4 regions of the uncultured Phascolarctobacterium sp. genome follow, and region 4 is predicted to be linked to each of the others. Evidence: riboswitches for the same ligand, from Rfam matches in the RefSeq annotation. Region 4 holds a riboswitch; each other region holds the start of a gene.
What was found. A riboswitch is a leader RNA that binds a small molecule or an ion and turns the genes downstream of it on or off. The one in region 4 is predicted to bind cobalamin.
Positions count from the first base shown of each region.

Region 1 (8,069 bases), on a different contig from region 4:
TTCCAAGAGCCAGGCTTACTTTACCCATACCTATGGTGGCAGCATAATCACGCTGTCCTTTGTTTCCTGCAGCTACACGCAGCGAATTTTTCATTTGATCTTTAGTGATAACGTTAACAACTCCGCCCAATGCCTCGCTGCCATAGAGCACTGCCCCCCCACCCTTGACAACCTCTACTCTTTCCACCTCATCTAAATTGAGCATATCTAAATGATTGACATTATTAAAAGAAGCAGGCACGCCATTGATCAACACCAAAGTTCCACCATCAATACCGCGCAAATTTATCTGGCTGCTGCCGGTTATCCAGTTCTGATCATGTGGCCCCATATTGGTAAAATAAACCCCGCCCTTGTATTTCAGAGCATTTGCCACATCGCTGGCACCGGTTTCTTTTAACTGTTCGCCTGTATAAACAACAGTATCAGCAGGCGTATCCAAATTACTTTTTTCATACCCCAGGGCAGTCACATTTATTCCATCCAAAACGAATTCCGATAAATTTTCTTCTGCATAAGCCGATCCTGCTAAAAAGCTCGTTCCCAAAATCACTGTACACATCAAGCGTCCCAATTCAAATTTTTTCACCAAAATACAGCTCCTTTTCTTTCTTGATTTTGATATCATAAATCCAGCTATTTATCTATTCTTATTTATTGATATTTTTTTATTTATGATATCAATTCCCATTGAGTTTGAATTTTAACATTCATAACTTTACCAGTCAACGTTTTTGAATTTTTGCCGATAAAATATTTTTTGTGCCTACAGTCAGTAAATTGGCATAAACACGCCCTTCTTAACACTACTTATAAGTATTATTATCCATATCCAAAAATCTTTTTGAAGAAAATACTACTTATAAATAGAATAATAAAGCCGTTGATGCATCAAATGTATCAACGGCTTTATTATTTGTCTGTCCTTTTATTTCTGCTTATTCGCCTCAAAAAAAGCGTTATAATCCTCAACCACTTTATTAGCGCTTGCGATCGCCTTGTTCCGCTGGTCGATGATCTTGTTCAAATCATTAGTAGTACCGTCAATATATTTCTGTACTGCCTTTAAATAGTTATCGACAGCGGCAATATACGCAGTTACTGCCTTAGCATCTTTTAACGACTCAGGCTTAACAGGCACTGCCGGAACAGCCTCTTCAAGCACAGGATATACTGCCGTTAAATTAGTCGCATTCGGGTCAACAGGCGTTTCAGCCTGTTTTTCTTCAGCAAAGCCAACCGCTGCCAGACTAAAAGTCAATACCGCAGCCAAAAATAAAGTTGTAAATTGTTTTCTCATAATGCACCATCCTTAATCTTTTGATGACCTTCAAATATCATCAATGTTTTTTCCTTTTGCTTTCAACTTTTCAAGCTCTGCTTCCGCCTGCCTGAAACACCTATAACTGCAATAATACCTGCGCAGCTTATTAATAGTCCTTTTATAAGTATGCAAGCTTTTATTACCAAAAAATTCCTTACCGCAGCAGGCGCAATTCATTGTTCTGCTGTTTAAGGTACTATCAAAATTATCATATCGTGTCATCATCGCAGTCTCAATTCCAAATTTTTTCAAATTCACCACTCCAACAAATACTAATGCAGTACAAAATTGACCGGCATCGTAATATAACAACGCACCGGGCTGCCATACGTATCCTTAGCCGGGCTGAAGCTCCAGTTATATACAGCCTCAACAGCCGCACCGTCAAGAGCCTCATTGCCGCTGCTGCGGGCCACAAAAGCATTTTCCACGCTGCCGCCGCTGCTCACCAGCATCTTTACATACACCGTACCCTCGATCTCACGATTTCTGGCCGCAGCCGGATAACGTGGATCTGTACTGGAAACCAAATAAGGAGGCGTTACCGGAACGCCGCTGCCACTGCCCTGACCGGCTCCCTGACCACTGCCGCTCCCGGAACCGCTGCCAGTACCCGAGCCGCTGCCTTCACCGCTGCCCTGACCTGTTCCTGCCCCGGTCCCTTCACCGCCGCCAGTGCCGCTGCCGTCAGCTTCACCGCTCTTAACATTGCTTTGCGCAGCTTCACTCGCTGTATTGTTTTGCTGCGTCTGACGCTGCTGCTCCTGCTGCTGCGGCTTTTGTTTCTGATCTACGATATCATCAGCTTTAGGGCGAGCCAGCTGCGTCTTTTCCACCTGCTGCTGCGCGGCGCTTGGCTGCTGATTTTCGGCCCCTTTTACAGCGGCAGCGCTTCCTTTACCACCGCCGCCACCGCCGCCGCCCAAAGTAACCTCTAAAATCTGCGGCGGCCTTTGTGTAAAACGGTATCCCAAAACACCCAGCAGAGCAGCGGCAATAATATGCACTGCAAGCGCAATGGCAACACCCTTGCCAAAGCGTCTGCCTCTATCCGTCATTTGCCATCACCCAGATCCGTTGCCAAGCCAAAGCGTGTTACCCCCGCGCCCTTCAATTCATCCATCAGCTTGATAACCGTTTTATAATTAGCCTCGCCGTCAGCTCGGATAATCACAGAAAAAGCAGCATCACGTTTACTCTCAGCCGCGGCATTGGCCACCAGCTGTTTCATCTCGATCTTATTGTCTTCCAAATACAATGCGCCATCTTTTTTAACCGTCACAGCAAAATTACTTTTGCTTACAGTCTCCGAATTCTGCGCCACCGGCAGCCTGATTGGAATAGTCTTGATCTCGCTCATATACATAGTACTGACGATAAAAAATACCAGCAGCAGAAAAATCATATCAATCATCGGACTCAGCATCAGCTGCGGCGGCAAGCTTTGTTTTCTAGGTCGTCTGCGCATTTTCTACACCGCCCCTCAGTTTTTACTGCCGCCGTTTTTGGCCTGAACGATATCGATCAACACATTGGCAACCTCGTAAATATTCAGCGAAGCAGTTTTCACCTTACTCGACAAATACGCATAAATGCACATGCCCATGATCGCGATACACAAACCGAAAACCGTAGTGATCAAAGCCTCGCCGATACCGGCAGTTACCGCCATCGGATTCTGCGCCCGTTCATTCAAAGCGTTGAACGAACTGATCATACCCGTAATAGTACCCAAAAGACCAAGCATCGGCGCCAGGCCGATAACCACACTCAGATAATCAAGATTCTGCTCCATACCATCAATGGCCCTGTCAGCCTTAGAATAAACGATCGACTCAAGCCTTTTGCCAAGATCCTCGTTGATATCCAGCGTCTCCACTGCCAGCTCAGCCGCATCACCCTTATTCACCCCGGCAAATTCGCGCGCCCCGACGATATTGAAATCATTCATCAAATGACAGAACTCCATAACAAAAGCCGTGCTTGAAAGCGCCTTTTTATAATACAAATACCGCTCCACACCAATAGCAATAGCGGCAATCGAACACAGCAGCAACGGCCACATACAAGCCCCGCCCCTTTGAAAATAATCTACAGCACCGGCAAAAATACCCATTTTCAAAAACCTCCCAATTATTTAAATCTTTCCGGATAGGCCGCTTCCGCCAGATCCCTGATCGCATAAACTATATAATGAGTCGTACTATATAAATACGTATCACGCAGCTGCACAACTCTTTTATTTTTCACAGCATTCACACTTTGATAAGCCCGGTTCTGCAAAATCTCCTCCCGCATTTTCGACGGATCCTGCTCGTTATCATACTTCCAGCTGGGAATAACAAGTAAATCAGGATTGAGCCTGATCAGCGTCTCCTCTGAAAAAGTAGCATTAGGCGGCAAATCATACTCAGCCACCACATTCCTGACATTAGCATAATTGCAAATATCAGCAAAAGTAGTCCCCCTGGCCCCAAACGGCCCCATATAAGAAAGCGCCATCACGCTGATGCGTTCTTCTGCCGGCATATTGCCGACCCTGGCTTGTACAAACGCCAGCTCCTTCTCCATATTTGCCACGATCTTCCCACCGGCAACACGCTCATCCACAACATTTGCCAGCTCGCAAATAGTCTGCTTGATCTCCTTCACCGTAGTCGGAGTTTTATAAACATAAACAGGAACTTTCGCACCGCGCAAAAGCTCCACAAAATTAAGATCAGTCCAGTCCGGGACCAACACCAGATCAGGCTGCTGCGCCAAAACAGACTCCAAACTGCCGCTTTGCACCCGCCCTTTGACCCGCTCCGCTTTAGCCGCAGCAGGCGAGATACCAGCGTCATCTGCCAAATAAGTCAATGCCGCGATCCGCTCAGGCTCCACCATATCCAACAGTACCTCATCAGCACTCAACCCCAGCGAGACTATACGCTGCGGCTTATATGTAAAATCGATCCGTGTTTTAGTCGCATCTACAACGCTGTAACCGCCGCGTCCTGAAGCCGGAGTCTTGCTTTCAGTGGGTTTACCACACCCTGCAGCAAACACAGCCGCAACAACGCAAAAAGCAACCAGTACCGCCCTTAATCCCAGCCTGTATTTTTTTATCACAAATTATCCTCCTTCATCACCGCCCGGTACTACTTTACCGCAAGCGGCAAGCTGCAGCGCGATGTTCTGTTCAAAATCATTAAAGTCATTATAAGCAAGCTCATGCACCACATAATCAGGCCTGATCGCCCGCAGCAGCTTCTGCACTGCCGTATCAGAAAACGGCCTGTGCTGATCTATTTTTATTACATGCTTCATCCGCTCGATATTACTGCACTTATCATCATACACACGCTTAAAAGTTTTTACATATTCACCGGAAAGCGAACAATTTAAATGTAAACCCCTGATCAGCTTTCTATCCTGACCCAAAGCCTTAACGATCTTTAAAATATACTCGACCCCGTCCCGTTCCGACTGCAGACTCGGATCAGTATTCATCAAATGCCCCGTGTCCAGCATAATACCAACATTCTTATGCGTGATCTTTTCAAAAAAAGCCCGCACCACAGCCGGATCAGTAAGCCGCAGCCCCGGCCACCACAAATTTTCAAATAATACAAGCACATCCTCAGGGATCTCATCAGCTACCCTGTTAAAAACGGCAGCGGCAGCGGTCACGATCTCCAGATCACTGTGCTTAAACTCAAAAGTAAAAACCTCTTCCAGCGTACACTCAGCTATATGCCACACCAGATACTCAGGTTTTTCGACCAGAGCCGACTTGATATTGGCCCTGATACTACGCAGCCAGCCCATACAATAAGTAGTGCCGTAATACTCCTGCAAAGCCTCTTTCGACGGAAAAAACCTCTGCAGCGTTTTTTTATCATTGCGATACATCGCCAGCCACATCGGCCAGTAATTCAAATGCACCCCCACAGCCAGATGCTCAAAAGACTCAAAATAAGGCACGTTCCTGTAAACCATCAGCTCGATCCCATCAAGGCCCAGCCCCGCAACAAACTGCTCCAAAGTTTTACCGGTTTTTAAAACAGCCTTCTCCTGCCCCGGCACCACACAATAATTAAACAGGTGCTTCACCTTGCGCCTCATACAGTCACCGCCTCAGGTTCCTCGCTGTTATCATTACTGCGCATTTTTTTACTGCGGGCCGCCGCTCCCCTCTGAGAACATTTAAACCTTAACCTGTTCACCTCGCGTAATAAAGCAATGTAGCTTGCTTTATCAACAGTGATCATTGTATCGTCATTTTTTTCAATCTCTTTAATGATCTTCTTTAATTTCATACCCGTATCAGGCTGCGCAGCAAAACAGCCCACCCTCCTTCAAATGACTTGCGCCGTGTATCCCAAAAACAAAACAGGAAACTGCCAATGCGTCAGTTTCCTGTCAAAATACATCATCACCACGCACCAGGATACACAGCCGCCAAGCTGCAAAACACAGCAAAACGCGACAATACCGTTTTTTTAAAACCAATAAAAACAGTACATATGTATCCACCTTGTGCATCGCAAGTCATCACGGATGTTAAAACAGGCAGTTCTCCTGGCTTCGGATCATTGCTCGGCCACGCCTTCTCAGGTTTCCCCAATGGACAAATGCGGCTTCGCTCCCCGTTACAGTTGCGGGACAGCGCAGGTCTTACACCTGCTTCTCTATTAAGTCCTCCAAGCAATCGCTTTTGGACACCTGCTTTCTTACCATATTAAATTTTAAAATTTGATAAAGTCAGCTTATTCATAATAAATTTTAAATAAACTATACAGTCATTATAAACTTCATGCTTTTTGTAGTCAAGCAAAAATTCTAAAATTCACTTTATTTCTTCATCACGAAAAAATATTTTTAATTCTCTGCATCACAGACACAGTACCGCTTTTTGGGGCAGCTTCACTTTCCACCATCACGATCTCCTGCGCCGACAAACCCTTTTTTACATATAAAACCGGCGTATTCTCCTCTGCGATCCCTTTTAAAAGCAACGCCGCCTTCGCCTGGTCAAAAGCCTGCTGCAAATTCTGGCCAAAACCGATGCTGGAATAAAACTGCGCCGCAAAAACTATGGCCGCCTCATCACCGATCTCAGTATTCATCCCAATAGCAGCCTCAACCTTCTCCACAACAGCCTGCGCCTCCTTCTGCGAAAAACAGGCGTTAAAAAAAATCAGCCTCACCTTTTTAGATGCAGAAGCCACAGCGGCAGCCATCGCCTCTTTAGAAACCATAGCCATATTACCGCTGCCGTCATCCAAAACGATCTCACCCTTTTCAGAACCATGTCCCGAAAAATGAATGATCTCCGGATCAGTTTCGTTGATCGCCTGCAAAATATCCAGCGACTGCACAGCCCATCGGCTGAAAAACTCGATCCCGTCGCGCCCCTCCGACCTGCGGATAGCATCAGTTATCGACCTGACTTCCTTATCTAAAGCCAGCTTCTGCGTATCCTGCGGATTAGCCGCCAAAAACAAGATCGTCAGCTTATCAACAGGCTGCTGCGGCCTAATCGCCTGCTCGATCTCTTCCCCCACCTGCAAAGCGCGCTCACGCAGCAGCTGTGATTTTTGACCGCACAAAACGATAAAATCGTTTTCTTCCCCTAAAAGCTCTTTTTCCGTCCTGGCGATAGCCTGCTCGATCTCGCTCATCTTTTTGCAGGCCTCTGCCCGATCACTGCGCAGCTTCTTCATCAGCTTCGCCTTTTTATTCATGATCGAAGCCTGGGCCTTCTCAAACTCTTTATCATTCATCATTCATCATGCCTCTACCTGCCTGAAATACTCGTCGATACCGGCGGCAATAGCGCCTGCAAACGCCGGCAGATCATTTTCCAAAAGCTCCAGATCCTCATTATTATCAATAAAAGCCAGCTCCACCAAAATAGCCGGCATCACAGTCCGCCGCAGCACATACAGCCCCTGCCGCTCCTTACAGCCACGGTCTATCGTCGGCACCTTGCTCAAAATCTTCTTCTGCACAGCCTCACCCAAAAGCCGGCCCTGCCCGCTGTAATATAAAGTTTCCGTACCACGGGCATTGTGGCCCGGCGACGCATTGCAATGCAGCGAAACAAAAATATCAGCCGGCCAGTCATTGGCAGCAGCCACCACAGCATCCAGATCATCATTCTGCAAAAGCCTTACCTCATACCCGGCCCTTTTTAAAGCACGTTCCAACAAAGCACCAGCCTGTTTGGTAACATCAGCCTCACGCACATCATAATCACTGTTCACCGCACCGCTGTCAACCGCCGGGTCGTGTCCCGGATTGACAAAAACCTTCATCGCCCGCGCCCCCTTTAAACGTACAAATACTTTAAAACAACAGCTTAATTAGTTGTCGTATCTACTGCCTCTGCACCCCAAACAACCTTCATCAGCAAAGGATACTCCTCTAATAAATGTTCTAAAATAACATCGATGCTCACCTGCACCAGCTCGGCATCAAAACCGGCATCCGTATTCAACAGGCAGCAGTCCAGCTCCACATCGCCGCTGACACCCGTAGAATATTTAAACAGCTTATATTTCCGGTTCTGCTCATCCAAATACTTCAACAGCGCAGCCTCATTTTCGGCTTTACGTGCCGCAGGCGCAACCAACACCTTGATCACCGTATACAAGCTGTCATCTGTATATACCAAAAGCGGCAGATTCTGCCCGTTGACGTCCAAAACAGTTCTGAACAAAACCGTATGCAGCTCGTCGCCTATGATCTGGGCGCCAAA
Region 1 is NZ_CATWDQ010000007.1:77,434-85,502, reverse strand. It holds gene Q4G98_RS07205 (TonB-dependent siderophore receptor) at 1-589, opposite strand, end outside; gene Q4G98_RS07200 (hypothetical protein) at 929-1,300, opposite strand; gene Q4G98_RS07195 (energy transducer TonB) at 1,597-2,382, opposite strand; gene Q4G98_RS07190 (biopolymer transporter ExbD) at 2,379-2,792, opposite strand; gene Q4G98_RS07185 (MotA/TolQ/ExbB proton channel family protein) at 2,808-3,440, opposite strand; gene Q4G98_RS07180 (ABC transporter substrate-binding protein) at 3,458-4,435, opposite strand; gene Q4G98_RS07175 (TIM barrel protein) at 4,439-5,431, opposite strand; gene Q4G98_RS07170 (hypothetical protein) at 5,428-5,658, opposite strand; cobalamin riboswitch at 5,860-6,050, opposite strand; gene Q4G98_RS07165 (CHAT domain-containing protein) at 6,172-7,095, opposite strand; gene Q4G98_RS07160 (N-acetylmuramoyl-L-alanine amidase) at 7,099-7,626, opposite strand; gene Q4G98_RS07155 (hypothetical protein) at 7,671-8,069, opposite strand, start outside.
Region 1: another riboswitch for cobalamin. It lies ahead of Q4G98_RS07170 (hypothetical protein); the one in region 4 lies ahead of Q4G98_RS03445 (TonB-dependent siderophore receptor).

Region 2 (8,069 bases), on a different contig from region 4:
GAGGATTTTTTCAAAATATTTTTTGCGTTATTTAGTGCTAATAAGTAATTCTCTTCCGTATTTCAATAATAAAGAAATAAAAAACACGCTTATCTCTCTGTAAAGAAGAGAAATAAGCGTATTTTTTAATAGGCGTCAACTCCGCCGCGTCCGCCGCCGACGATGCGTACATTATCTACGGCAAAAGCTGCCTTAATCTGGGGCAGCCAGCGGCTGACCAGAATCGTCCGTACTTTTTCATCTCCCGTCAGCATGATCATAGCTTTGCCGCTGACATTGATGTTTTCAAGGCTGTTGATATATTTTTCAAAATCGAACTCGCCCATTTCTGCTTTCAACGCCTGCAGACCGGGCAGTAAGGCAGGTTTTTCACTGACTGCACGCTGCTCAAATTTGACAAATGTTTCTGTCCTCAGGCTGTTATTGGGTGCATAGACGAATTCTTCTTCCAGTTTTCCGCCTACGCCTGTAAAATCTTCACTCATATCTTTTCACCTCTTTTATTTTTTGGTAAGCAGTGAATCTAAAAGTAAAAGGATATTATTGCCTATGGCAGCGTAGAATTTAATGTTTTCTTTATCATCAACGCTCCACGCAACGTGCATGGCGCTGGTTTTATTCGAGTATAAGCGTTTAAATTCGTCCAGCATCTCTTTGGGCAATTTAACATATAACATCATATTATATTGTTGGAATTTTTCATCCACAAGAATATAGTGAGAGTCAAGAATCTCCAAACCATAGCGTTTTTCGATCAGTTCGATCAGACTTTTAACGGCCGGATTATCATTCATAGCTGCAGCCCCCTTATAAAGATGGACGCGGCCCATAGAAGGCCGCGCCTCAATGGCAAGTAAAATTATTTGATTTCAAAAGGCGAGCTGTCGTTGACGTTAACGCCGCTCAGCTCGGCAGCGGCAAATTTTTTGATAAGATCCTGAACCGCCATGGTGGCAGAAATTTTGCCGCCAATGACTTCGTGTTCGATTTCTTCTCTGCAGTTAACGATGGCAGGCGAACGATAGAACAAATTATGCAGATGTTCTTCGACCATCGTATAGACCCAGGAAAGCGTCTGCTGTTTTCTGCGTTCAGCCAGCACACCGTTTTCCCAGCCCTGCTTCATGAAAGCCTCGATAACATCATGCCACAGTTCCATGATCCCTGCGCCTGTATACGCCGAACAGGTGAAGGCATGAGTGGTCCAGTGTTCGGTAGCCTGGCGTAAAAATTGCAGGATACGCTCATACTCCGCTCTTGTGACCATGGCTCTTTGCTTGTTATCACCATCGGCTTTATTGACGACGATCGCATCGGCGAGTTCCATGACGCCTTTTTTCATCCCCTGCAATTCGTCACCGGCGCCGGTAAGTACTACCAACAGGAAAAAATCTACCATCGAGCGTACCGTTGTTTCACTCTGACCTACGCCGACAGTTTCAACCAAAATAGTATCGTAGCCGGCAGCTTCACACAAAAGCAGCGTTTCACGGCTTTTGCGGGTCAAACCGCCCAGTGTACCGCCTGAAGGCGACGGCCTGACAAAGGCGTTGGGCTCGCGTGATAACTGTTCCATACGCGTTTTATCGCCCAAAATACTGCCTTTGGTGACGGTGCTGGACGGATCGACCGCCAGTACCGCTACTTTATGCCCGCTGCGGCAGAGATTGGTGCCCAGTGCTTCGATAAAAGTTGATTTACCGGCACCGGGTACGCCTGTGATGCCTACACGGGTGGATTTACCTGTATAGGGCAGCAGCTTTTGAATGACCTGCTGAGCCGTTTCAAAATGGGCTGCGGCGTTGCTTTCAACAAGGGTGATGGCGCGCGAAAGGATCGCGCGGTCACACTTGAGTACACCGTCCACATAATCATCTACCGTCAGTTTACGACGTTTGATGGTCGGGGCTACTTTATCTTTTTTGTCTACAGTTACACCAGGAGTTCCTTCATGACCGCCTGTCACACCGTACATCACCCGGCAGGCAAATTTATCGTTGTCTTCTTCCGGCACCCACGAAGGTTTATAAGTATCTGTCATGGCTTAATCCGCCAGGCGTTTGTTCAGCTCTTCCAGTACTTTTTTAGCGCAGACAGGTATAATGGTGCCGGGTCCAAAGATAGCTGCTGCACCGTGTTCGTAGAGATAATCATAGTCCTGGGCAGGGATTACGCCGCCGATTACGACCATGATGTCCTCACGTCCGCGTTTTTTGAGTTCTTCAACAAGCTGCGGCATCAGTGTTTTATGACCTGCTGCCAGCGAGCTCATGCCGACGATATGTACGTCGTTGTCTACCGCGTCTTGTGCGGCTTCTTCCGGGGTTTGGAACAGAGGGCCGATATCTACGTCGTAGCCCATATCTGCGAAGGCGGTGGAAATAACTTTCGCGCCGCGGTCATGTCCGTCCTGACCCATTTTCGCAATATAGATACGTGGGCGGCGGCCTTCGCGCTGTTCAAAGTCGTCCGTCATCTGACGTACTTCTTTGATAACGTCCTCATCGGCAAATTCACTGCTGTAAACGCCGGAGATGGAACGGATGATAGCTTTATGACGGCCGCAGACTTTTTCGACCGCATCAGAGATCTCGCCTTTGGAAGCACGGGCACGGGCTGCGTTAACTGCCAGTTCCAGCAGATTGCCTTCGCCGGTTTCCATGGAATGGGTGATAGCGTCGAGACAACGGCGCACTTCATCATTGTCACGGTTAGCGCGCAGTTTTTTAAGGCGTTCGATCTGAGCCAGACGTACCGCAGTATTGTCGACTTCCAGAATATCCAAGGGATCCTCTTTTTCCAGACGGTAATCGTTGACGCCGACGATCTTTTCAGCGCCGGAGTCGATATGCGCCTGACGCCGGGCCGCAGCTTCTTCGATACGCATTTTCGGCAGACCGGTGTCGATAGCTTTGGACATACCGCCCAACTGTTCGATTTCCTGGATATGCGCCCAGGCTTTCTGAATCAGCTGATTGGTGAGTGCTTCTACATAATAGGAGCCGCCCCACGGATCGATAACTTTGCAGACTTTGGTTTCGTCCTGAATGTACAGCTGGGTATTACGCGCGATACGGGCCGAGAAGTCGGTCGGCAAGGCGATAGCTTCGTCCAGTGCGTTGGTATGCAGGGACTGGGTATGACCCAGGGCTGCTGCCATTGCTTCAATACAGGTACGGGTGATATTGTTGAATGGGTCCTGCTCGGTAAGGCTCCAGCCAGAGGTTTGCGAATGCGTACGCAAAGCCATGGATTTGGTTTTTTTCGGGCCGAAGGAATTAACGATCTTGGCCCACAGCATCCGGCCGGCACGCATTTTAGCGATTTCCATGAAATAGTTTTTGCCCATTGCCCAGAAGAAGGACAGACGCGGCGCAAACTGGTCAATAGTAAGACCATGTTCCGTACCTGTACGCAGGTATTCCAGCCCATCAGCCAGTGTATAGCCAAGCTCGATGTCGGCGGTGGCGCCGGCTTCCTGCATATGGTAGCCGGAAATGGAGATGCTGTTGAATTTAGGCATATAAGCCGAGGTATATTCAAAAATATCGCCGATGATCCGCATGGAGGCGGTAGGCGGATAGATGTAGGTGTTGCGGACCATGAATTCTTTCAGAATATCATTTTGGATCGTACCGGCCATAACCGATTTATCTACGCCCTGTTCTTCGCCGGCCAGGATATAAAAGGCCAGTACCGGCAGTACGGCGCCGTTCATGGTCATGGATACGGACATTTGATCCAGCGGGATACCAGAGAAAAGGATCTCCATATCCAGAATGGAGTCAACGGCAACGCCTGCTTTACCTACGTCGCCGACAACGCGCGGATGGTCGGAGTCATAGCCGCGGTGAGTTGCAAGGTCGAAGGCGATGGAGAGGCCTTTTTGGCCTGCTGCCAGGTTACGGCGATAGAAAGCATTGGATTCTTCTGCCGTGGAGAAACCGGCATATTGACGTACGGTCCAGGGTTTAGTTACGTACATCGTGGAGTATGGTCCGCGCAGGAACGGCGGGATACCTGCCATGTACTGCAGATGGTTGCAGTCTTTATAAGCATTGACGTCATATAAAGGAGCTACATTGATTTGTTCCATAGTACGGTAAAAATTTTCTTCAAAGGATTTACCGGTTTCAGCTTTTAATTTTTCCTTCCAGGCGGCAAACTCGGCGTCGCCTTGTGTTGGTGCCTGCTGAAAGGGAATTTGACTAAAATCAGGAATTCTGGACATTATCAGAACATCCCCCTTTCTTTTTGCATACGGAGCAGGGTTTCATAGCAGTTGGATTTAACGCTGATGTAATCATCCATACCTGCGGCATCACAGATTTCTTTCAGTTCTGCACTGGGAGCGCCCGCCAAAAAGACCTTCATAGCCGGATTAACTGCTTTGATGGCTTTGGTAACAGCCGGGGCAAGTTCCGGATAAGTAGCGTCTGTAGAGCAGACTATGGTAGCATCGGCACCGGACTCAAGAGCAGCTTTGACAGCTTCTTCTACAGTCGGGAACCCATTATTGGTCATGACTTCAAAGGCTGCGACCTGCATAAAAGAGGTAACAAAGTCGGCACGTGCTTTATGCTGCGGGATCGGACCCATGTTGGCCAGGAAAATTTTAACATTTTCGCCGGTTTTAGCAACAAAGCTTTCTGTGCGCATGCGCAGTTCTTCATAGCGTTCAGTCCAGCGGTGCGGAGCGATAGCTTCCACTTTTTCGCCCTGAGCGCTGCCGGTAAGGGCTGCTGAGATCTCGCCCATCGTCGCGCCAGCCAGCAATGCTTTTTCAGCATCAGCGATCAAGGAACCCAGTTCACTGGCATCACGTTTGCCAAGATCGCTGAGTACAGCTTCAACATAAGCGTTATCACGTACTTTGACGTTGACTTCCAAATCAGTTTTACGTGCTTTCAGGATTCCAGCGAAATCTACTTCAGGCACTTCCAAAAGTTCTTCGGTCATGTTAGGATACATGTTATTGCCAACCGCACGGTCTTTTCTGGTGGCGAGGTTTTTGAAACGGTCTTCCAGAATCTCTTTGATCGCAGCCTGTACTTTACCGCTTTCAAGTGCTGCCAGCAAGCCGCCATGGCTTTCGATCTCCTGGAATTTAGCCCAGGTTTTTTCCGTAAATTCTTCGGTCAGGGGTTCGATATACCAGCTGCCGCCGGAAGGATCGATCGGCTGAATAAAGTTGAATTCATGCTGCTCCATGATCTGGATATTACGGGCAATACGGCGTGAGAACACGTCGCTGGGGCGGATGCAATGGTCAAAGGGTTTGACATACATGCCGTCCATACCGCCGACAACGGCGGAGAAGGATTGAGTAGCCGCACGCAGCAGGTTTACATAAGGATCGTATTTAGTCTGGCAGAAGGTGGAAGTGCTGACATAAAGATTGATCTTTTGTGCTTCTTCGTCACCGCCGCAGCTTTTAACGATTTGTGCCCAAACCATTTTCAGGCTGCGCAGTTTGGCGATCTCCATAAAGAAATTGGCGCCGATGCTGAAATGGAAACGCAGGTGGCGGCAGAAGGCGTTGATGTCGATGCCGCGGCGTTCCATAGCGCGCATATAGGTTACTGCTTCGTTCATGGCGTAGGCTACTTCCTGAATGTCGTTAGCGCCGCCGTTGTGATAAACATCGGTATTGACTACTACTGTTCTCAGCTGCGGAGCATTTTTTTCAGCCCAGGCAATGCTGTGTGCCATTTCGTCATAATATTCGTCCAATGGACGAACTAATGCGCCATCCAAAGCAAGTTCCCCAATAGGATCGGCGGTGATAGCGCCATGCAGTTTGGTAAGGGGCAGGCTTTTTTTATCGCAGGCAGCAGCAACAGCTGCCAAAAGAGCGATATTGGAAGCGCCGGCGTAAATGTCGATCTCAAATTTTTCCAGATCGACGCCGTCGAGCAGTTTTTCTACGTCTGCCGCGGTAGCCAGGGAAACGCCGATGTCGGCAACGTCTTTTTCTTCTGCTTTGTCAGGGTCGCAGCCTTTACGGGTCGCGGTGTCTAAAGCGACGCTGGCAGCGGTGGTTCCTTTCAAGAGTTCGTATTTGACCATTTCATTGGCTTCGGCAGGAGTTTTGCCATCACATTCCTGGGCTATCGTCCAGACTTTATGGATGTACCCGCCGGCATTGGCACCACGCAGGTTGCTTTCCATACCGGGATAGGTTTTATTGTGGGTGATCTTTTCCTGATCCTCTAATCTGTAAATGGGATTCAGGGTGATGCCCTCATAAGTTTTGGTAAACATACTTTTTTCAAAAGAACCGCCTTTAAGAGCAGTAACTACTTCTTGCTTCCATTCCTCATAGGACGGCGGCGTAAATTCATCAAATGTCACTGGAGAAAAAGCTGTTTCTGAAGCTTCTTCCTTGTGAAGCTCTGCTGTAAGGTTTTTATCTTGTTCCATATACGGCATCCTTTCATTGATTATTTTCTGTGCCGGGGCAGTAAAACCATTCACCTCCTGTATTTTGCTTACTTACGTATCGCAGAGTGGTTCGAGTATCTCCTACCTAAACTGCATCTGTTAAGTGTCTCTTTTCCTAAAAAAATAAACCACCACTGTTTTTGTGATGGTTATTTTGCCGCGCACCCCTACGCAGGCAAAGGAAAAGAAGGTTCTTATACAAAAGAACTTGAGAATGGCAATAAACCTGACAGGGTGTTCCAGTCCTGTCACAAATAAATATATCCACTGATGGCTGACCTTAATCCCGAGGTCTAGCCATCACACTTCGACCTCAATGCGCGCGTAGGGCGCAGAAAAACAGAAAACCGTTTTCTTAAAATAATATTAAGAAAAACGGTCAGAAATTCATAGCAAAAGATTCGCACTTCGTATTTACCCAAAATACGAACTCTGCAGCATCTCCTCCCCGTCTCTCGCAGGTCAATCAGCGATGGTGGCTAAGGCAGTTCTTCTGACTCCGATTCACAGCTTCCTTCACCTTCCCAGTATTGCTACCAGTGGTATCTGAAGTTCGCTCCTCGTTACAGCGGCGGGACCGCGTCGGGATTACACCGACTTCTCTATTAAGCTCCGTAGAGCACCTTTAGCTTCCAATATTCATTTGATGTCTTAATTATATTTATTACTATTTCTTTTGTCAAGCCTTTTGGTAGATTTTTTTATCTATCATCTGCCATAAATAGTAAGGCCTCATACCCTGCTGCAATATACTGCAGGGTATGAGGCCGCTTTTATCCAGTTATTTTATTTTTAAAATACAGGTTAATGCCTAAGGGAACACAGATATTTAAAAACAGCAGCCGCACCAGCTGATAGGTGAGAATGATCGAAACATCTTCGCCCATACTCATGCCTGCCAGGCACATTTCCGCAATGCCGCCCGGAGCCATGGCCAGGAAGGCCGTGATCAGCGAAAAGCCATAACGATCCGACAGGGACCAGGCCACAACGACACTGACACCGATCATCAAAACAATGCCGCAAAAAATATACGGCATCAATTCTCTGGTGGCAGAAAGTTTTTTGGGCTCCAACATAACGCCCATATACAGGCCGATACTGACCTGTGCCGCCATCATCAGCAGATCAGGCACAGGCTGCAGGCTGCCCAAAAAGTACGAGCCGGCCGCGGTCGCCAGGATCGGTCCCAGCAAACGCGGGGTCGGTACATTGAACTTTGTGGCGAGAAAAGCGCCTAAAAAAGACAGCGGCAGCATGATCAGCCAATTGATTCCGCCAGTGGCCGCTACAGTGACGCCGCCCTGGATCACCTGGGCCCCCAGCCCATGGATCACCAGAAATGGCACGGCTACGATGACGCCTACCAGACGCAGGGTCTGCATGACGACAACGACATTGGCGTCGGCCCGCGGGTCGTCTTCTGACATCAGCATCATCTGCGTCAGTCCGCCAGGCATGATGCCCATGACGCAGCTGATCAGGTTGGCAGACGTATGCCGGGCAGTCCACCAGGCTATGACAACCGCAACGGCGACGGCGATCAGCGTAGCTTCCAGCACGCCGAAGGTCTGATGGGTCATTTTATCCCAGGTGTCAGCCGTAAAGTTACGGCCGATACCATA
Region 2 is NZ_CATWDQ010000002.1:204,200-212,268, reverse strand. It holds gene Q4G98_RS02615 (hypothetical protein) at 126-485, opposite strand; gene Q4G98_RS02610 (hypothetical protein) at 501-794, opposite strand; gene meaB (methylmalonyl Co-A mutase-associated GTPase MeaB) at 860-2,041, opposite strand; gene scpA (methylmalonyl-CoA mutase) at 2,045-4,231, opposite strand; gene Q4G98_RS02595 (methylmalonyl-CoA mutase family protein) at 4,234-6,423, opposite strand; cobalamin riboswitch at 6,910-7,086, opposite strand; gene Q4G98_RS02590 (AbrB family transcriptional regulator) at 7,218-8,069, opposite strand, start outside.
Region 2: another riboswitch for cobalamin. It lies ahead of Q4G98_RS02595 (methylmalonyl-CoA mutase family protein); the one in region 4 lies ahead of Q4G98_RS03445 (TonB-dependent siderophore receptor).

Region 3 (8,069 bases), on a different contig from region 4:
TGTTTCGATATTGACAGTTCCACCATTTAAATTAATAGTTGCAACATCATAATCATCTATTCCCGATTGAGAATAATATGGATCAACTTTAACAGCCGAACCCGCAACAGCTAAATCAACATTTCCATTAATATCAATAATACTGCCGCCGGCCATTTGCAAATCGATCCCGGCCGGCGCCCAACGGGCACCTTTATAATTCGGAGCGTCAGCGGAAGCACTGCCGCCAGGACCATAGCCACCATGAATATTTTCAGACGTAATACCCCAGGGATTTAGCGGATCGTCGCTGCGCATCGTCAAATCTCCGTTGATTGTCAGATGTGTAAATTCTCTACCTTCGCCTGCCCCCGCTCTTTGAACTGCAATGCCACTTGAAAAACACGACCCACCATGGGAAGTGATATCAACATCGCCATTGATAACAACGATATCACCATCATCAATATTGATACCAGCAGAAACAGAATTACCATAATCTCCACTGGACGCATTGATATATAATGTATTATCGTTCATATTAATAGTTACTTTATCCGCATCCGCACTGCCAAATAATCCTGCTGAAAGTCCAAGACCTGCTTCATTATCTACTGTAAAAGTTGTATTTTCATTAAAATCATATACAATGGTGCCATCATCGGCTTTAGTAACAGCAGCACTTTTCAACCATTGATTGTCATTGATAGTGCCTGTCATTCCCTGCTTATATTCGGCAGCAAAAACACTGGGGACATATAACCCGGCCAGCAACCCGGCAGTTACAGCCACAGCCAGCTTGCTATGCCAACTGCGGGATTTAATTTTTTTACTCCACGATTCTTTCAAACTAAACAACTCCTTCTTTCAATTTTCATCACTTGACCTATAATAAATAATTCAGCCTTTACACACCTCCCAAAAATAAAATGCCTATTCTTCATTTAATTTAGAAGAATAGGCATCCACTATTCAGAATAATTGGATACACTAAAATATAGCTTATATACTTAATATATAAGTTTCTAAATTAAATGTATCCAACTCGTACATCGCAAGTTATAGGATTTTCGAAATAGGTGGCGCCCTGGCTCAGTTCATAACGGTATCATTCCTCTGCGAAAGGACTGCAATGATACCGTTCCCCTTACAGTTGCGGGACAGCTCCGGACTCTAACCGGATTCCCCACTCAGTCTGAAGATACTCTATTTCACCATATTAAATTTTAAGATAACGTCAGCACAAAGTTTTCATACCAAACTTCTTCACGTTTATAACTTTATGCCAAGAAAAATATCATCTCACTAATTTTTGAAGACAAATAATAATTAATTCCAGATATTTTTACTTATTATAACGCAAGTCCCCCCCGAGTCAAGTTTTGTCTTCGAGGAAAGCACGACATTTTTGAGTAACCCGTTCTTAAGATAAAATAAACAGCTGACAGGAACTTAAAAGTTCCTGTCAGCTGTTTATTTTACTGATATTTACTTTAAAATATTTATTGACATCTTGGGCAAATGAAATAATATTTACTATCATTGTTTATGAAAAATTACAATCACAATTATGACGGCAAGCTATATTTAGACAAGTATAGCTTCACAAGACACCCAGACTTATATTTTTATAACTTGTCGGTCAATACTCTTAACATGGCCGCCTGCCTGCGCCCGCGGCGAACAGATGCGAGTCGAACCACATATAATCCTTCACTGCAGCAGCCAGTCCAAAACATTCAGCTGCCTGATGCCATTATGTGATACTGCCGGCACAAAATCCATTGTCAGCAAATATTTAGGATTATGATCTTTAATATCTTCCAGTGGCTTCAGCTCACGTTGCAGCGTCTTTTCATCCAGAACGCTGTACGCTACCTGATAATATTCTTCACCCAAAGCGCTTACTGCAACAAAATCCACTTCAGCATTGTTTACTTTGCCGACGTACACCTGATATCCACGCCGTAACAGCTCCAGATAAACTATATTTTCTAAAATATGTCCCAGATCATTTTTTATTTCCAAGTAAATAATATCGCAAACAGATGTCCGCGATATAATATTTAGCGCCGGTGGTCAGGTATTGTCTGCCTTTGACGTCATATCTGCCGGCTTTATAAATAATAAAGCTTTCTCGCAGCGCGCTGATGTATGTTTCTACTGTTGCCACTGATATTTTACGTCCGGCCGAGGTCAGTGTATTAGCAATTTTAGTTGTAGTAGACAGGTTACCCATATTATCAAAAAGATACTCGATCACACTTTCCAGCATTGCCGGATCGGCGATCCTGGTTCTTGTCAGGATATCTTTGACTAAAATACTGTTATAAAGTCCTTCCAGATAAGTCAAAATCTCTTCGCCCCCTGGCAAAAACAGAGTATATGGAAATGAGCTGTTTTGCAGATAGTTATTGTATTTAATGATCAGATCTGTTCTGTCTGGCAGCGCCGACAGATATTCCCTGAAAGAAAACGGTAGCATTTTAATTTCGATATAACGTCCCGACAGTAATGTTGCCAAGCCAATCAGCATCGCTGGTTCCTTTAAAATCCACATACATTCCTGTCATAATCTGCAGCAAATGTACCAGGAATATACACATACCTGACATCGAACCTGCCGTCACTGCTACAGCAAGCTTTCTATGCCAACTGCGTTTTCCAAAAAAACTTTTACCCATGTAAACACCCTCCATTTTCATTCTCGCTTAATATGAATTCAGGCCTTCATCCGCTAATAAGATTATTCGATTACTGACCACTTTCACGCTTCAACAAATACTTACGATAAATGTTAAACTTCCATAATTTCTCCTTCCTATCATTTGTATACTTTAAAATCCACTATATTGTAGAAAAAACAGGAAACTAGAGCCTTTCGATCGCTCTATCCATTTACACATTACCAGCTTTTTCAAATTCATCGCAGCAAATTTAAGCTTAACCTATTTCGTTACTTGTGTTAAGCCTCGGTAAAGAGTATATCTCATGCCGTGCTTCTCTTTCGCATCCGCAAATACTCTTTCTATTTTCTCTTGTCGTACTTTGTAAAGTTCCGAATATTTCTTTGTCTGTCTAATATCTTCTGCAAGCTCTATATACTCGCTCCAAATATTTTTATATTTCTATCTGTTATTGTCCACCTAAACAGAAAAAGAGCTTTCGGGAAAAAACTCGAAAGCTCTGAACCTTTGATAGTGCGGAGTAGGTGGGATTCGAACCCACGAACGAGCTCCCCCGTCTAACGATTTAGCAAGTATATCAATAATTTTATCGCTTATTCATCGCTTAAATGAAATTCAAATAGATATATTTATGATAAATATTCAAAAATTTCCTCTATTAATAATTTCAAGTCATACTCAAAAACCTAGTATTTAAGCCATATTCCAAGGAGTAATGCGATAAACATAATAATCCATCAAATCTTCCCAAGCCGCGTGTCGCGAGTTCGAGCCTCGTCACCCGCTCCATAAAAAAGTACCGTCAAAGCCCTTGAAAATTAGGCTTTGACGGTTTTTTTGTTTGAAAATTAATTTTTCAGTGTGCCATAATTTAATAATTACTGGAAAATCAAAAAATATATTGCTTCACAAATATTCCGGATAAACTAATTTTGAAATATGGTCTACAGCATCTACAAAATACTGCGTACTAGAACTCATATAGCGGTCTTCTGCTACTAAAACAGCTTTACTTTTTACAGCTTTTATTTGTTGTAACGCTGGATCTTCTAAAATTTCTTTGATCATATTGTTATCCTTACTTGATACAGAACAAATAATTACATCTGGATCTAATTTTATTATTTGCTCCTTTGACAGATGTTCACCTCTTTGCAAATTCAGTAATCCTGCTCCGTTTACAGCATTTGCCTCTTTACAAATATTATCAAAGGATCCATGTTTCCTTCCAAAAGCTCCATTAACAGAATACCCTATAACAATTTTAGGTTTATCAATCTTTTTTAAGCGGCTTCTAACAGATTGTATTTTATTTTCCATTTGTTGCGTAACTATTGCGCCTTTATTTTCCACACCTAAGTTTTTAGCAATATACATAATTCTTTTTTTGATTGCTTCATAACCCTCTGGTATGTCTAATGGAATAACATTAAACCCACAATCCTTTAGAACATCCGCCTGCGTCCTAGTAAAAACAACTGGGATAAGGATAACATCCGGTTTTAAATTTATTATTTCTTCTGTACTAGGTTTTTCTGAAACTTTATTTTTGATTTTATTAGCTTTCTTTGCAACTATTTCATTGCCAGAATTTCTACTACTATCACTTATAGCTACAATTTTTTCAGGTTCAAGTAAATCTAATGCAATTTCTTCAAGTGCAGGAGAGATTGCCAATACTCTACTGTAGCCAGTTTTTTTCTGAAGTAATTTACTTTCTGAATGATCTAAATTGCTTTGAAAAATGATAACAAGAAACAAAATTATAACAGATATAAAAATAAATTTTTTCATATTTAATTATTAGTGTCGACTATTATTAGAACGCCAACACTAATCTCCTCAGAAAGAGTGATTATAAGATAGTGTCCAATTGAAAGGTCTATCTAAATTTTCACTAACATTCAATACATTGTCCCGATCCAACAAATTATATAAATTAAATTTAAAACTGTTATTTTTGTCAGGTGCATATGATATGACCGCATTTAATTTAATATTGTCTTTTAATTTATGTATTTTTCCAGCAACTTTTTTAGTCGCATCTTCTCTATCTCCTGAATAAAACAAATTCATTCCTACCCATAATTTACTATATCTATATTTTGCGCCTGTAGTCAATTGAATCCTAGCAGACTGCTGTTCCCATGTCCCTGAATCTTTTGCTTCTGGATTTTGGTACGTAAATCCAGCATTATATTGCCAATTCTCACTTAAAATTTTATTATATTCAAACTCTACACCAGTATTTCTGAACTTCCCTAAATTAACTTGAATATAAGTATTAGGATCAACTCCTGCAGGAGGAGTAATACCTAATTGATTATATTTACGCCAAGCAAATTTATTATCCATTTGCATATTAAATACAGCAAATTTAGTTGAGCTTGTTTCTGTAATATGCTTTATTCCAGTTTCATAAGTCCACCCCTCCTGTGGTTTTAACGCACTATTCGCTCCAGTTCCAGACCTTGAATATTTAGAATTTACTGCTGGCATTTCAAAAGCTTTGCCAACATTAACATACAAACTTGTTGCATCATTAATTTTATATAGAGTCTGTAACTGTGGCAAATACGCATTATGAGCACCATCGAAACCATTATCTTTTACAAAATGTCCTCTTAGCCCTATAACAGAAGAAAGTCTATCAGTGTATTTATGATCATATGATACATATACACCCAAGCTATCCCTATCAATTGCATGTGAACTATCTGCAATTTCTTTATATTTTTCTTTATTTGCAGTAAAACCAGCCAGTAAACTGCTTTTATCTGATAAATCCCATTTTTTATTATTATCAAAATTGATACTGTATAATACAAAGTTACTGCTATTGCCACTTCTGGCAACAGTTCCATCAGTTTTATATTGTTTCCCATCGACTCTGCGTCTATTAAAAGTTAAATTTGATTTTACTTTATTATTGTTATCATCATATATCAAAGCAACATTATCACGTTTATCATCATAACTATAAGAGGTTTTGGCTAAAGAAGCATCTGGCTTTAAATAATTCATACCCGTATTGTTAGCTTCTGTATGCATATAATTCAAAGTCAAGTCTTTAGAAATACTAACACTTGCAAACAGATTATCCTTGTTGTAAGCTCTTCTATTTGTATCATAGGCATTATCATATTTCATTGATGAATTTTTAAATTCCTTAAAGTACTCTCGCCCAAAGCTTACAATATATTTATCTCCCCGAGAATTAACTTCCCACGCTCTATTAATATTACCACCAGTAATTGCAATGTCATTTCGAACCTTCCCAGCTTTTTTAGTAACAATATTTATAACACCGCCCATAGCTTCGCTGCCATAAAGTACTGAGTTAGATCCTTTTACAACCTCAATTCTTTCAACAGCAGATATTGGAATACCAGCTGTTGAATTATAATTATTTAGATTAATTGGTGCTCCATTTAATAGAATCAATGTTCCTTTATCTAAACCCCTAATATAAGTCCTTCCTGTAGAACTACCGTTATCTCCTTGTCCACCTGTGTAGGAATAACTTTGAATACCTATAGTTTGCTCCAACGCATCAAAAACACTCACAAACCCCTTATTTTCGATATCTTCTGCAGTAATAACGCTAGTAGTTGCCGGAGTTTCCAAATCCCTAGTTTCTGCTCTTTGTGCAGTCACGATCATTGGATCTAGTGTAAATATCTGATCCGGTTCTTCAGCATGTATTGTACTACAGTACCCCCCCAGATGACACTCCCAGTTATCAGTGCTATCATCATAGCACTCTTACTCATACTCTTCTTCAACATACTCAACTTCCTTTCATCTTTTTTATTATTGAAATAAAGTTTTCACTGTACTCATTTCGTACAGACGTACAGCATTTTACTTTATCAACAACCAATAAAACAGTACCTTACCACCAGTAATTGCAAAAAAATTAGTCGTTTCTTGAAGTTACAAATTTAATTTATTGCTTATCCAGTCCATACCATATGTTTCCATTAGTTTAAATATAACTTTATAACGATTAGAGAAACATGATTATGCATTTTGTGGTCAAAACTACTCTATTGCAACTTTCAATAATACATTTATATTTTATTGAACTGATATATGCTTTATCCTATCTTTCGTAGCAAGCTTCATAAATGTCTTTGATACACTCCACCATATATTGAGACGATGACAGCATATGTTTATCTGGAATAACATACAAACTTTCCGTTTGGATCGCTTTGACAGTTTGTAAAGCAGGATCGTTAATAATCTCTTTCTTATATTCTTCTAAATCTATTTTCCCACTGTAATCCCAAGTCGGTAAAAATATAACATCAGGGTTCATCTGCACTACCTGCTCTTTAGGCATAAGCTGTGTTCCCCTAAAGTGCATTTTACCTGCCGTATTGATTACTCCGGCTAGACGGCAAATATCGTCATAATAGCTGTTTTTACCGCCATTGCCGCCACTTACCGAAAACCGATAGACAGTTACCCGTTCACTTTCTGATATTTGGTCTGCCTTCTTCTGGATATCATTTATCACGAAGTTCATGTCAGCAAGTATTTTTCTTGCTTCATCTTCCCGTCTCAGTAATATGCCCAGATCCAATATCATGTCTTTGGTATCTTGCACTGTTTTGGCTAGAGGACATACATAAACAAGTATGCCCATGTTTCTTAAACGATGAACCAGGTCATAGGGCTGAGATTGTGATAATACTACTAAGTCAGGTTCAAGTTCTATGATAGCTTCTTCGTTGATTACAGCCCGCCTCGAAACATTTTTTGCTTTTTCAACAACATTCGAGATCAATGGGTCGTCCGCCCATTTGCTTAAAGCACGAATATTTTCAGGCTCTGCTAAATCGAGAAGTATTTCATCGGAACGCAGCGTCAGAGATACGATTTTCTGCGGTGGTTTAATTCCTTTTATAACATTTCCATTACTATCTTTAAGTCCCAGATAGTTTGTATTTTTACTTACATAAGGTAATGCTATATTTTTTTCATTATCACAGCCGTTCGTAGATATTACTGCCAAAGCCAGAATAATATAACTCAGCACAATTTTTGCTATTTTCATATTCTTGATCAGTCCCAGCATAGCTTTTAGATTGTCACACAAAATATTTTAACTTTAAAGATCACTTTTTTCTTCCAGCTCACCCTCAATCTCAAGGTAGATTTTTTTTAGTGCAGCTTTTGTTTCAGGCAGCGGCGACCACAGCTGGCGTTGTTCTGCTTCTAACAGCTTTTCAGTTATTCTTTGCAGGGCCCATGGATTTACTTCCTGCATCCATTGCCGCATGTCTTCATCCAAAACCAGTTTTCCGGCAAAACCTTCGTACATCCAGTCTTCCATTACCGAGCTGGTAACATCCCAGCCATAGGCATGTGCTACCAATGCCGCCAGATCAGACG
Region 3 is NZ_CATWDQ010000004.1:2,424-10,492, forward strand. It holds partial or broken gene Q4G98_RS04665 (hypothetical protein) at 1-828, opposite strand, end outside; cobalamin riboswitch at 1,039-1,205, opposite strand; partial or broken gene Q4G98_RS12370 (ATP-binding protein) at 1,693-2,503, opposite strand; gene Q4G98_RS04680 (hypothetical protein) at 2,466-2,663, opposite strand; partial or broken gene Q4G98_RS04685 (transposase) at 2,931-3,098, opposite strand; gene Q4G98_RS04690 (ABC transporter substrate-binding protein) at 3,573-4,460, opposite strand; gene Q4G98_RS04695 (TonB-dependent siderophore receptor) at 4,509-6,293, opposite strand; gene Q4G98_RS04700 (ABC transporter substrate-binding protein) at 6,772-7,731, opposite strand; gene cobN (cobaltochelatase subunit CobN) at 7,786-8,069, opposite strand, start outside.
Region 3: another riboswitch for cobalamin. It lies ahead of Q4G98_RS04665 (hypothetical protein); the one in region 4 lies ahead of Q4G98_RS03445 (TonB-dependent siderophore receptor).

Region 4 (8,069 bases):
TCCCAGAGCAGTGACTAGTTCAGTCAGGTCTGTATTATAGGCATTGGCAATAGCGACGCGAGTAAGCGGTTTATCTAAAGTTATTTTTCTGCCCAGACTGTCGCGAACAGTAATCAATGTGGCGGATTGCTGCTCAACCGGGTTATGAAATGAACAGCCCATACACAGGATGCAAATGATAAGCAGATAGAACATAGTATATATAGATGATTTATTAAATTTAGTTCGCATATTTTTATTCCCAGACAATTAAAATTAAGGGAGAAGGTTCCTTCTCCCTTAATTTATTTTTAAAGCTCAAACTGTGCAGACAACATTAATGTACGCGGTGTACCAATGGCAAGATTGCCGCTGCTGTAGCCGCCTTGAGGCAGCCAATAATCTTTATTAAGCACGTTGTAGCAGGTGGCGCTTACAGTTACCGGTGTAGTGCCTAATTTGGTTTTATAGCTGGCGCCGAGATCAAAAACTAAAGAAGAAGGAACGGTGAATTTTTCGTTGTTGATTTTGGCATTACCGGTGTAGACGCCGCGGCCCCAGAAGGAAGTGCTTTTATCGGGAGCATATTCGGCAGTCAGAACAGCATTCCATTTTGCAACGCCGTTGACGGCAATGCCATCTAAGTCGCCGTTTTTAGTTTTTTTCTGTTCAGCGTCAAGATACATAAAGCCGCCCATTAAAGCCCATTTATCGCTGATTTTGCCGTTTACTGCAAGTTCAATGCCTTTGTAAGTATTTTCGCCGTCATTGGTGAGTAACGGCAGACCAACCGGCTGGGGCTGTACTTTTTGGCTGGCTTTAGTGATTTCGAAGAAACTTAAAGAGGTGGTCATTTGTCCGGCCTGGTATTTAACGCCTACCTCGTTTTGCTTGGTTTTAGCAGGGTCAAGGATAGCATCAGTATTCTTGTAGCCGCTTCCGACAACGCTGCCGGCTGCGAAGCTTTCGGAGTGTGAGGCGTAAACTGATAATTTATCAGTTGGCTTATACATAATGCCGTAAGTGGGGCTGGTATCATTGGATTTCACGCTGTCTTTACCGTAGGATTGGGTGTCTGTATGGTGGCCGTGCAGACCTAACAAAACAGTAGCTTTGCCAAACTCGATATTATCTGCCAAAGTCCAGCCCCAGTAGTTTGTTCTGTTGCTGCGGTAGAATCCGTTATGATTGATATTGAGATTGGGGATTTTGCCGTCGTAACGTCCTTCATAAATATTGCCGGCATTGGGCGTATCTACCATATTAGGGCCGCCGTTAGAATATTGGCTGTATCCGTATTTCCACATTCTGTCAACAGTACCGGCCAGGTTGTGAGTTACTGTACCTGTCGTAATTTTGCCTTTGATGCCTGTTTGCAGATAATATGAATCCATTGGAAAACCGCCGTCCCGATCAGAATGTGCGGTGAAGGTGCCATCGTTACTTGTGATAATATAGGGGTCTACGGCACGCCAGGTTATGTTTTTGTATAGATCATAACGGCTGTAACCACCGTTGAAGAATGCGACAACGTCTTTACCGATTTTTTGTTCATGGTTCAGAGTCACCATCCAGGTATCCAAAGCAGCTTCCTGACCGTCATAACCATAATTAAGAGTGTTTTTAGGAGCAGACGGCATTGCTGTTACATTGGGGCCTAGTTGAAATGCTCCGCGCGGATTTTTGATTTTTGATTGACGATAACCGGCAAATAAATTAGAAGTGCTGTTTTCGTCGCGGTGGTCTAAGTTGATGAAAATATCGCGGTTGGTGAGTTCTTCGTTATCGACACTTGTTTTGCCGCTGATGTTTTCGGCATTGATGCGTAGTCCCCAGGATTTGTTTTTACCGAAGCGTTGGCCGATATCTATGATTTGACCGTAGGTACTTTTGCCTGAAAAAATTTGTGTGATCCGGTTTATGGGTTTATCCGTAGCTTTTTTGGAAACCATATTGACCATACCGCCAGCAGATTCATTCAGTGTAGTACCTTCGATACCCATATTGGGTCCGGCATTGACTTCTATCCTTTCGGCAAAATTGGTTGGTATTGTAGATTGTGTAAACATACCGGGAACACCGTTGACGTATAAGGCATAACCAGTGGTGTGGATGCCGCGGATAGAAAAGTCGTTATATAAGCCATAGCTGCTGCTGCGCACAGATGGAGTATTGATTAAAACACTTGTTAAGGGAGCGGTAGGATCGTTGAATTGTTCGATTGTTTTGTTAGAAAAACTGGTTTTGCTAAAGGGAATATCCATAATGCTGCCTTTACCCAAAATACCGTTACTGCTGATCGAGGTAATATATCCCCCCGGCAGGGCGTCCCTGTCGGCTTCGACGATGACTTCGTCCAGATCGTGCGTCATGGTTTCCTCAGCGGCGGCAGGCAGTACGAAGCCGACGCTGGCAACGGCGCACAATACCGCCATTGCTAAAAATTTCTTGTTTCCATTCATCAAATAAACACTTCCTATAAATTTATTTTCTAAATCCTTCGACCGAGCTGTCCGAGTTTCGCGTGCCGAAAAATTTAAAAGCAAAAGAAAAAACGCTTTTCTGCGCACAAAGGCAGAAAAGCGTAAAAAAGCTTCTAACGCTCTGCCTGTCGTTCGCAGGAGGGTGTGGACGGATGATCAGGCAGTTCTTCTGGCTCTGCGTCATCGCTTACCTCGCCTTCCCGGTTTCCCAGTGACGTTATGAGGCTTGCTCGGCATTACAGCGGCGGGACCGCATCGGCTTTAAACCGATTTCTCTGTTAGGCAATGCTGCACCTGATCATGAATATTCGATTGGCAAATAAAATACCTTGAAAAGATAAAAAAATTAACTTTTGCTTTGTATTATAGCACTTTGCCCCCCCCCCGCAAGCAAAAGTTTTCCACAGGTGTATAACTTGAAAAAAATAACAGTTAAAGGGCAAAAAAATACAGCGCCCGGCAAAAGCCGGACGCTGTGGTGAAAATAAAGTTATCAAGCAGTATTGATTTACAGAAAATATCGCTGTTTGAGGATCGTTAAAGAAGCAGTTCGGCAAAGTCCTGCGGCTTGGCAGCGATCTGGCTGACGCCGGCGGCAGTCAGTTCCCCGGGGGAGCTGTAGCCGTAGCCGGCGCCGATGATGGCGATGTCGTTTTGCTGTGCGCCGATGGCGTCGTGTTCGCGGTCGCCCAGCATAACGGCTGCGGTTTTAGCGTCGCTTTCGATGTGCAGGCGCTGCAGCACTTCGCCGATAACGTCGGCTTTGGTCGGCAGTTCGCCGTTGAAGCCGGGGCCGGCAACAGTCGTAAAATAGGGGGCAAGTTTGTAGTGTTCTAAAATTTTTTCGGCGTAAAGCTGCGGCTTGCTGGTGGCAACGGCGAGGATCTTGCCTGCCTGGCGCAGGGTCTGCAGCAGCTGGGGGATACCGTCGTAGACAGAGTTTTCAAACATGCCGACGCGGGCGAAGCGCTCGCGGTAATATTCAAGGGCGGCGTGGGCTTCGCCTTCGCTCATGCCGCAGAAATTCTGGAAGGATTCGGTGAGCGGCGGGCCGATAAAGGGCAGCAGTTCGTGGTCGGGATAGCTGCCTTTGCCGCTTTTTTCCAAGGCGTACTGGACGCAGCGGATGATGCCGGGGGCAGAGTCGGTGAGGGTGCCGTCGAGGTCGAAAAGGATATATTTATACATTGTTTGCTCCTTGATTTGATAATATTCAGGTCTGTGTTGTTGTTGAGGCTGGCGTGTGATCCGGCAGCGCAGGTGTTTTTCCTGGTCGGCTGCGGGTCAGGTCATGGAGGATGCGTTCGTGGTAATAAAACCCTTGCGTTTATCCCTGCGCCGACATCGTCCTAACACCAGCACTGCTGTTGAAGCTGACCTGTGATCCGGCAGCGCAGGTGTTTTTCCTGGTCGGCTGCGGGTCAGGTCATGGAGGATGCGTTCGTGGTAATAAAACCCTTGCGTTTATCCCTGCGCCGACATCGTCCTAACACCAGCACTGCTGTTGAAGCTGACCTGTGATCCGGCAGCGCAGGTGTTTTTCCTGGTCGGCTGCGGGTCAGGTCATGGAGGATGCGTTCGTGGTAATAAAACCCTTGCGTTTATCCCTGCACCGACATCGTCCCAACACCAGCACTGCTGTTGAGGTTGGCGTGTGTCCCAGCAGCGCATTGTGTTTACATTATACCGCAAGGGTATATGTTCTCACTAGGCTCGAAAATACCTCGCCAAGTGTTCACATTATAACACAAATAAGCTGCGGTGCAAAACAGCGGCAGTTATTGCTTAACGGCCGACGGCAGCAGTGCTATAATGAAAAGAGAAATTTTATTGATGAGGGGTTTTAAAAATGACGGAAAAATTGTATGAACAGGATTCGATGTTAAAAAGCTGCCTGGCAACGGTGCAGAGCTGCGAGGCAACCAGTGGCGGTTATGCCGTCGTTTTGGACAGGACGGTCTTTTTCCCGGAGGGCGGCGGTCAGCTGAGCGACCGGGGCACTTTGGGCGGCGTGAAGATGACTTATGCCGCTGAGCGTGACGGCGAGGTGCTGCATTACTGCGAGCAGCCGTTGGCGGCTGGCACGCAGGTCGAGGCGGTGTTGGACTGGCAGGCCCGGCTGGACCATATGCAGCAGCATGCCGGCGAGCATATCCTTTCGCACGCGGTGTGGAAGCTGTTTGGCGCCAATAACATTGGTTTTCATATGGGTGAGCGGCTGGTGACTATCGATCTTGATAAAGAGCTGACGGCAGCCGAGCTGGCGCAGGCTGAAGATTATGCCAACAGACAGATCTGGGAGGATAAGCCGATCACGGTCAGTTATCTGCCGCATACCAGGCTGCCGGAGCTGGTAATGCGCAAGAAGAATGAGAAGCTGACCGGTACGCTGCGGATCGTTACTGTGGAGGGCGGCGATGTCTGCACCTGCTGCGGTACGCATCCTGCCCGCACAGGGATGATCGGGCTGATCAGGATCAACCGTTTCGATAAGCATAAGGACGGGATCAGGGTAGAATTTTTGTGCGGGCGCTGGGCTTTAGAGGACGCGCGGCAAAAAAACGACTACGTCTGGCAGGCAGGACGGCTGCTTTCCATGAAGCCGGAGGGCGTGCCGCAGGGGATAGGTAAATTGCAGGGCGAATTGGCGGCGCAGAGCGAGCGTTTGAAAGCGCAGACTGTTAAATTGTATGAATTCTTAGCGCCGCAGCTTTTAGAGCAGGCTGCTGTCGATGCAAGCGGCATCAAATATATCGCCGCGGCGCAGGAGGATTGCAGTGCCGCCGACGCCAAACTGCTGCTGAACAAACTGCTGGCAGGCGGGCGTACTGTGGCGGCGGTGGTATACAGCTCCGGCGAGCGCGTCAATTATGTTTTGGGCTGCGGTGAGCAGACGCAGGCCGATTGCCGTGATCTGTGCAGACAGGCAGGCGAGCTGTTCGGCGGCAAGGGTGGCGGATCGCAGAGCTTTGCCCAGGGCGGCGGGGCTTACAGCAGTGACTGGCGGCAGAAACTGCAGCGGCTGCAGCAAATATTACAGGGAGTGTGATATTTTATTTGTAAGAAGAAGTTTTTATTGTATAAAATGTAAAAAAATAATATAATAGAACATATAGAATTGTTATTGTTATGAATTTTACAGTTGCTTGTAATCTGCGACTAAAATAACCGCCAAAGGGGGCAGACAGGCTTGGAGAAGCAAAAAGATAAAATCCTGATAGTCGATGACGTAGAGCTTAACCGGGCGATACTGTGTGAACTTTTTGCCGGGGACTACGAAATATTGGAAGCAGATAACGGCAAAACGGCTGTAGAACTGATGCAGCAGTATCACGAAGAAATTGCGATCGTGCTGATGGATATCGTGATGCCGATCATGAACGGTCTGGAAGCGCTGGAGATCATGAACGCCAAAGGCCTGACCGAGAAAACTCCTATCTTCCTGATCACGGCCGAATCGTCCAATGACGCTATTTCCAAAGGCTTTCGCCTGGGCGTGGTCGACGTTGTTTTAAAACCGTTCAATCCTGATAATATCTGTCAGCGCGTCAATAATATCATTGAATTGTACCGTTACCGTTACAAGCTGGAGAATCTGGTCCAGGAGCAGATGAACAAGATCGAAAAGCAGAACGAGCAGCTGCGTAATTTTAACGTGGCCATGATCGATACGCTGAGTACGATCGTCGAATTCCGTGACTGTGAATCAGGACAGCACGTCCAGCGCATCCGTCAGCTGACCAAGATCATGCTGAAGGAGCTGGGACGGCAGAATGCCGAATATAAAATGAGCGATAAGACGATCGAGGATATTTCGATGGCGGCGGCGCTGCATGACATCGGCAAGATCGCGATCCCGGACTATATCCTGAATAAGCCGGGCCGTCTGACGGCAGAAGAATTTGCGATCATGAAGGAACATACGCTGTACGGCTGCGAGATCCTGGAGAGCATCGACAGCCTGAAGCAGAATAAAGAGCAGTACCGCTATCACTATAATATTTGCCGCTGGCACCATGAAAAATGGGACGGCAGCGGGTATCCCGATGGCCTGATCGGCAAAGAGATACCCATTTACGCGCAGATCGTGGCGCTGGCCGACTGCTATGACGCTTTGACCAGTGTCCGCTGTTATAAAGGCGCTTTTACCCATGAGGAATCGGTCAAAATGATCGAAAAGGGTGAATGCGGTGCTTTCAGTCCTGATCTGCTGCAGTGCTTTTTGAAGATCGCGCCGAGCCTGCCGGAAATTTTGCAGTCGGATGACGGGCTGCCGGCAGTCGTATATCATTATCAGCATCCCAATACCGAAAAGTTCAGCGGGAAAAAATGCTATAGCTGCGATATGGATAAAAACAGCCGTGTCGCGCGGCTTTTGGAAATAGAGCGTGAAAAACAGAAGGCGCTGTTTGCCATGAGCGGCGATATTATTTTTGATTATGACGTTGAAAAAGATTTGATCATCTTTTCTGATGAATATAAAAAAGTCTTTGGCGGCGAATGTGTGGTCACAAACGCCAGGGCAGCCATGGGCAGCAGTATGGTCATTCTGCCGGAAGATCTGCAGGAGCTGAGGGAACTGACGCATGCTTTGACCGAAGAAAACAGCGGCTATGTCAAGGATGTACGGCTGATCGACAAGTTCGGCGAAGAAAAATGGTACAGGCTCCACGTCAATTCGATCTGGGACAAGGAACATTATGGCGTGATGCTCAGCATTGTCGGCAGGATGATCAGTATCGATAAAATGAAGCGTGAGATCGGTCTGTGGAAAAGGCAGGCTGAGAGCGATGCCTTAACGAAGCTGGGCAACCGGGCTTATGGTGAGCGTTTGCTGCAGCAGCTGCTGTGCGAGCCGCAGCAGGAAAAAGCCGCGGTCATGTTTCTGGACGTTGATAATTTTAAAATGGTCAACGACAGGCACGGGCATTTGTTCGGCGATGAAGTGCTGTGCCGGATCGCCAATGAGATCAGCGGGCAGTTCCGGTCCAATGATATCGTCTGCCGTATCGGCGGCGACGAGTTTTTGATTATCATGCAGAATGTCAGGGACAGCGGTCTGGCGCTTTTGAAAGCAGATGACCTGAGGGCCGGCATCGAAAGGCTGGGACGTGAAGCTGATATTCAGGTGCCGCTGTCGGTGTCTGTAGGCGTGTCGTTCTATCCGGTGGACGGTACGGACGAGAAAACGCTTTTATATAAAGCAGATAAGGCTTTATATGAGGCGAAGAAGCGCGGTAAAAATAATTGCGTTATTTACAGTAAAGAGCTGGAAGCAGAACCGTTTATGTCGCAGATCACCGTGGCGGAAAGTGAATAGGACCGGACTGCGTTCGGTGCGCTGATAAATAAAAGCCTCTCAATAAAATTTTATTGAGAGGCTTTTTCTCTGCCGCAGCAGTATTTACTTACAGTGTTTTGATCAATTCGCACAGCTTGTCGACCTGGGCCGGGTCTGTGGCCCAGCTGGTGCAGATGCGGGCCGCGATCCTGTCGCCGCTGAGATATTCCCAGGGTGCGAGGACAAAGTGCCTGCTCAGCTCGTCATACATCGTTTGCGGGAAAATAATGAACTGCTGGTTAGTAGTAGAATCAGTCACGAATTCC
Region 4 is NZ_CATWDQ010000003.1:2,750-10,818, forward strand. It holds gene Q4G98_RS03440 (ABC transporter substrate-binding protein) at 1-231, opposite strand, end outside; gene Q4G98_RS03445 (TonB-dependent siderophore receptor) at 291-2,441, opposite strand; cobalamin riboswitch at 2,604-2,775, opposite strand; gene Q4G98_RS03450 (HAD hydrolase-like protein) at 3,000-3,650, opposite strand; gene Q4G98_RS03455 (alanyl-tRNA editing protein) at 4,312-5,511, shown strand; gene Q4G98_RS03460 (diguanylate cyclase) at 5,653-7,782, shown strand; gene Q4G98_RS03465 (low specificity L-threonine aldolase) at 7,871-8,069, opposite strand, start outside.